2 regions of the Pediococcus parvulus genome follow, and region 1 is predicted to be linked to the other one. Evidence: predicted binding sites of a transcription regulator. Region 1 holds the regulator's gene; the other holds the start of a gene.
What was found. Region 1 encodes CtsR, which represses protease genes until heat stress. Its sites were predicted from a motif close to TTGGTCAAAAAAGGTCAAANA; they were not measured.

Region 1 (3,148 bases):
CTGGTAAAAAGCGGTCACTAATATAACGATCAGAAAGTTCGACCGCTTGTTTGATCGCATCATCAGTAATTTCAACATGATGGTGTTCCTCATATTTACCGCGTAAGCCTCGTAGAATCTGAACAGATTCTTCAGGGGTTGGTTCATCTACTTCAACTTTAGCAAAACGGCGTTCTAAGGCTGCATCAGTTTCGATATATTTTTGATATTCATTAAGCGTTGTGGCCCCAATTGTTTGGAGTTCACCGCGTGCTAAAGCAGGCTTCAAAATATTCGAAGCATCAATTGCACCTTCAGCACCACCAGCACCGATTAATGTGTGTAATTCATCAATAAACAAGACAATGTGTTTATCTTCATGAATTTCATCAATAACTTTTTTCAAACGGTCTTCAAATTCGCCACGATACTTGGTTCCGGCGACTAGCGATCCCATGTCAAGCATCATCAATCGCTTGTTAGCTAAGTCATCCGGCACATTACCATCAATCATACGTTGTGCAAGTCCCTCAGCAATTGCTGTTTTACCAACGCCGGGTTCACCGATTAAAACCGGATTGTTTTTAGTTCGGCGACTCAAAATCTGAATCACACGTTTAACTTCTTTTTCGCGGCCAATCACAGGATCAATTTGACCTTCTTGTGCCATTTGAGTCATGTCACGCGCAACTGAATCCAATGTTGACGTGCCTTTTGGCTTAGCTCCTCGACTATTTTGCGCTTGGTTTTGCCGTAGCTGTGCCGAAGCACTAACGCCTAACTTACGTAAAATAACTTTGCGAGTTTGGCTAAGATCCATGTCCAAACTAATTAAAATTCGTGAAGACAGAATATTTTCGTCACTTAATAAAGCAAGCAACAAATGTTCCGTTCCTATTTTTGCTGCACCTAACCGCTTGGCTTCATCCCCAGCAGCCGCTAAAACTTCTTTGGCTTTTGGTGAATATGGCAAATAATCGTTTGCACCCACATTTTTCAAAGTGCCATAACCAGTAAAACGTTCAATTTCTTCTACAATATCAGTTTCAGTTACTGAAAATTGTTGAAAAACTTTATAGGCAATACCATTCTTTTCGATTGCTAGGGCCAACAGTAAATGTTCTGTTCCAACTGCTTGGTGCTTAAAACGTTTAGCTTGTTCTTGTGAAATAGCCAGCACGTTTTTGGCACTTGGTGTAAATAAGTTATCCATGCTAACACCCTACTTTCTTTTAACTCTCATACCTTAAGTGATTTAAAATGCCGATTAAAATTCTTGCTCGCAACTGATCTTCCATATCCCGATCGTTAATCGCTAGTGTCTTCTTATCAATTGCTGCTAAAATCAGGTTTCCTTCTCGTTTGTTAATGACGTCGTCTTCATACAAACTTTTGACAATGGAAAGGGCATCACGTTGATTGATGGATTCACCAATCACTTGAATAAGTGTATCCAAAACATCCAAATCATCAAGTAATTTGACTTTTTCAATGCGAATATAGCCACCGCCACCCCGTTTACTTTCCACGACATAGCCATTTTGAATGGTGAAGCGGGTTTTAATAACGTAATTTATTTGAGACGGCACAACATCAAACAAATCAGCAATTTCCGAGCGTCGAATCTCAATTTCTTCCGAGTCCGCTAAAATCTGTTTTAAATATTTTTCAATGATATCGGAAATATTCTGACCTTGCATTTCGCACACCCCTTCTTGCATCTTTGACTAATGTTGACTTTCATTATACGAAACTCTTCATAAAAAGCAAAGTTTTTTGTACTGAGGCCGACACTTGATGATTAAAACTTAAAAATAGTGGTCATCAGGTGAACAATTTAGAGATATTCAATCATTTTTGAAATGGACCTTTTAATTTTTTGATTAAACTTTGTACTATTGTAATGTAGCATTTTATAAAAAGAGAAGCATCAAATCGGCTGATTTGATGCTTCTCTTCATAAATCGGGAAAACAGGATTTGAACCTGCGACCCCCACGTCCCGAACGTGGTGCTCTACCAAGCTGAGCTACTTCCCGTTATTGGTAAATAACTTTAAGTGGGTAATTCTCCGTAAATGCACTTTTCCACCGTCTAAGTGCGTAATCGGGAAGACAGGATTCGAACCTGCGACCCCCTGGTCCCAAACCAGGTGCTCTACCAAGCTGAGCTACTTCCCGTTTGTTCTTAAATCCACACATTGTTGCTAAAATACTCCTACACGTAAAATGCCAACTAGTAAACGAATTACAGTTGGCATTTTATGTTTTTTTCAGTCAATCTGTCAATAAACAGTTAATCCTGAAGGGGATGCACCCAGTAGGAGTCGAACCTACAACCTTCTGATTCGTAGTCAGACACTCTATCCAATTGCGCTATGGGTGCTTATTTTAAAAATGCCGAGGACCGGGATCGAACCGGTACGGTCATCACTGACCGCAGGATTTTAAGTCCTGTGCGTCTGCCAATTCCGCCACCCCGGCAAATATATGTGTGCTTGTAGTGAAAACTACAAAGCGGAAGACGAGATTCGAACTCGCGACCCCCACCATGGCAAGGTGATGTTCTACCACTGAACTACTTCCGCATAGTTGCTAATGCCGACTAGAGGATTCGAACCTCCGACCTCCTGTTTACAAAACAGATGCTCTGCCAACTGAGCTAAGTCGGCTAATTAATACAGAATATTAATTAGAAGTGCGGGCGAAGGGACTCGAACCCTTACATCTTTCGATACAAGAACCTAAATCTTGCGCGTCTGCCAATTCCGCCACGCCCGCAATGCTTATATTTGTAAATGAGCCGTGGCAGCCTCGAACTGCCGACCCTCTGATTAAAAGTCAGATGCTCTACCAACTGAGCTAACGGCTCAAATGGAGGATACAGGGCTCGAACCTGTGACCCTCTGCTTGTAAGGCAGACGCTCTCCCAACTGAGCTAATCCTCCATCAAACGACAACTACGTAATATTATCATTGACCCCTACCAATTGTCAATAAATTTTTGTAGTTGTCGTAAAATATCCACTATGAATTATATTTGATCCTTTCCTAGTATCACCCAGTTCACAGCTACTTTGTAATTTTTGTCACACCACCCATATAGGGTACTAAAACGTCGGGGATGGTAACTGATCCATCTTCGTTTTGATAATTTTCAAGAATAGCAGC
Region 2 (3,148 bases), 840 kb from region 1:
CCATTTAACTTATTTACTGTAATGGTTCCTTGACCAATATCAACCGTTACTGCAGATTTGTCAGTATAATTGTATGGATTAACTGCATATCCGGTATGTTGAACAGCATTTAAATTGTTTGATTCATCCATACCTTTAAGAGCAGCCAGTACAAAATCTGGCTGTAACGGTAACATATCAGTATAGTATGAATTTACCGTATTCGTTTTAGTATCCCAAGCAGCGGCCAGCAAACTAGATTCACTTATATTTGACAAATCAATCCCGTTGTCTTTTCCTAAAGCAATTAAATTATTAATAGCTTTCTGCTGATCCGCAGTGATGGTGGTATCAGTTGTTGGCGTATCAGCACTACCTGTTGACTCATTTGTGAGGTCACTTGCTTCCGATGACGCACTTTCTGCACCTAATCTACTGCTACTTTGTGTCACACTATCATCTGATGCTTGACTAGAATCATTCGTTTCACTGACTGGTGCACCACTTGCTACCTCGGAACTCTGAGATGCCATACTTGATGTACCTAAAGTATTTGAAGCTATGCCGCTATTGCTTGTATTTGAACTTTTGGATGCAACAGAACCGGATGACATCGCACTTGCCGCCACACTATTCGTTACCGCAGACGAAAAGCCTGTCCTTGCCATACCACTGTTATCTGAATCCGATGCCGCGGATGAAGCTGCTGTCTCAGATGTTGCGGCGCTAGTCGCCGTCACACTAGCTGAACTACTTTTTTCCGTGCTAGACTCAATCACATTATTATTTGTATCAGCATGCACATTAGACGAAGTAACTACCCCTGTACCAAAACTTAGGACCGCTATGCCAGCCACTAGCCAGTGTTTGCCTTTTTTATACATCTTAAAATGCTCTTTTGTAGTTGCCTCATAATTTGCAACACGTTGTTTCCGCGAACTTTTTGCCATAGCACTAACCTCTTTTTTTATATGTACCTATTTATCAACCTCAAATAAAGATAGCACTTACATTATTCTATTTTGTACACAAACATACTCAATTAAATAAATGTTGTACTATAACGACTTGATTATAGTGTATAAAAATTAACTTTTCAATTTATTTTTTAAAAATTCCCTCGTATACTTAATCTACTTCGATTTCAGCTCATTTATCAATACAGTTTTCATGAGTAACCACTGCCGTATTTCATGTTTCGTGCTACCTGTTAGCCTAATATTTACTAGTAGCAAAATTCTTATTTTTGTGCTAAATTATAGACTTTGAAGCGTAACCGATTACGTTGAAAAACTTTTCTTCAGTTGAGTTAAATTGTTTGACCTTTTTTGACCATAGCGGTAAGCTGTAAACATGTTAGCGATGAGCTAATAAAATTAAGATGAATTTTAAAGGGAGGTTGCTAAGTTATGAACTTAGTTCCAACAGTTATTGAACAGTCATCACGTGGCGAACGTGCTTATGATATTTATTCCCGTTTACTAAAAGACCGAATCATCATGCTCTCTGGCCCAATTGATGATGATGTTGCAAACTCAATCATTGCCCAGCTTTTATTCCTAGACGCTCAGGATTCTGATAAAGATATTTATCTTTACATTAACTCACCAGGTGGTGTAGTTACAGCTGGACTCGCGATTTATGATACCATGCGGTTCATCAAATCCGATGTCCAAACCATTGTAATGGGAATGGCAGCATCCATGGCAAGTGTTCTGGCTTCTTCTGGTACAAAGGGCAAACGTTTCGCATTGCCTCATTCAGAAGTTTTGATTCACCAACCATCCGGTGGTGCTCAAGGACAACAAACTGAAATTGAAATTGCAGCAACTGAAATTTTGAAGACTCGTAAAGAATTGAACAAAATTTTGGCAGATAATTCTGGTCAGCCTTTGAAGAACATTAATCGCGATACGGAACGTGATCATTACTTCACAGCCCAAGAAGCTGTTGACTACGGTCTGATCGATGCAATTATGCAAAACAATTCAGATTTAAAGTAATCTGAGCAAACAAAAATGGTGTGGATTTTAAAATCCACACCATTTTTTAGTTTAAGCTCGCAATTTTTCTGCATATTCATTGAGTTTACGTAATCGATGATTAATACCTGACTTAGAAATTGCACCACTCGGAATTAATTCTCCTAATTCCTTTAAACTCACTTCTTGATTGGCCAACCTAGCCTCAGCGACCTCTTGCAGTTTGGGTGGCAAACTATTGATACCAACAACCTCATCAATATATCTGATATTGTTAATTTGCTTACTGGATGCATTGGCTACTTTGGATAAATTGGCATTTTCACAATTTACCAGTCGATTTACAGAATTGCGCATGTCACGCAAAATCCGAATGTCTTCAAATTTCAGCATTGAATTTGTTGCTCCAATTAAAGACAAGAAATTAGCGATTTGCTCTGCCTCTTTCAGATAAACAATGTAACCACTTCGCCTTTCCGTCGCTCGAGCATTCAAATCATAACGGTTCATCCAGTCCATAATCATGGCATTGTGAGTTTCGTAAAGAGAATAAATTTCCAAATGATACCGACTAGTCTCTGGGTTATTAACTGAGCCTCCCGCCAAAAAAGCACCACGTAAATATGAGCGGATTTCGCCTTCCGTCGTTAATAAACCATCCGGAACCTTTTCATTAATTTGATAACCATCGGCCAAAATTGACAAATCCTCTAAAATTGCCTGGGACCTTGTCATTAAACGCACAATGTACAAATTGTTTTTCTTCAATTTCATTTTGCGTCGAACAATTAGTTCACCCTCAACGGAATAAAAATCCTTTAACAGTGCATAAATTCTGCGCGCAATGGCAGGATTTTCGGTTTGAACGCTCAGAACTAATTGATGATGGGCCAAATTAATTGATCCATTCATACGAATCAACGCCATTAACTCTGCTTTTGCGTTTTGTTGATGTACCTTAATCCCCGTTAATTCCTTTTTTACTTCACTCGCATAAGACACGAAAATCCCTCCCTTCACAAAATTTAATCACAGGCCTTAGGATTACCCGCAACGTTTAATAATTCTTCTGCAACCCGATCCCCATCATGAAACGCGCCATGATCACGTAAACACAAAAAGTTATCTGAAACAACTCGACAATTTTGGACACGTAATCCTTTAAAATCAGGCCGAACTTGTGTCGA

Region 2: the regulator CtsR is predicted to act here: its motif matches at 1,295-1,315, upstream of clpP (ATP-dependent Clp endopeptidase proteolytic subunit ClpP).

The regions. Positions count from the first base shown of each region.
Region 1 covers NZ_OZ061292.1:1,538,746-1,541,893, forward strand. The annotation lists gene AB3217_RS07735 (ATP-dependent Clp protease ATP-binding subunit) at 1-1,192, opposite strand, end outside; gene AB3217_RS07740 (CtsR family transcriptional regulator) at 1,212-1,679, opposite strand; tRNA gene AB3217_RS07745 (tRNA-Pro) at 1,944-2,017, opposite strand; tRNA gene AB3217_RS07750 (tRNA-Pro) at 2,085-2,158, opposite strand; tRNA gene AB3217_RS07755 (tRNA-Arg) at 2,290-2,363, opposite strand; tRNA gene AB3217_RS07760 (tRNA-Leu) at 2,376-2,461, opposite strand; tRNA gene AB3217_RS07765 (tRNA-Gly) at 2,494-2,565, opposite strand; tRNA gene AB3217_RS07770 (tRNA-Thr) at 2,577-2,649, opposite strand; tRNA gene AB3217_RS07775 (tRNA-Leu) at 2,677-2,758, opposite strand; tRNA gene AB3217_RS07780 (tRNA-Lys) at 2,777-2,849, opposite strand; tRNA gene AB3217_RS07785 (tRNA-Val) at 2,853-2,925, opposite strand; gene serS (serine--tRNA ligase) at 3,050-3,148, opposite strand, start outside.
Region 2 covers NZ_OZ061292.1:701,556-704,703, reverse strand. The annotation lists gene AB3217_RS03340 (KxYKxGKxW signal peptide domain-containing protein) at 1-929, opposite strand, end outside; gene clpP (ATP-dependent Clp endopeptidase proteolytic subunit ClpP) at 1,389-1,982, shown strand; gene whiA (DNA-binding protein WhiA) at 2,034-2,963, opposite strand; gene yvcK (uridine diphosphate-N-acetylglucosamine-binding protein YvcK) at 2,987-3,148, opposite strand, start outside.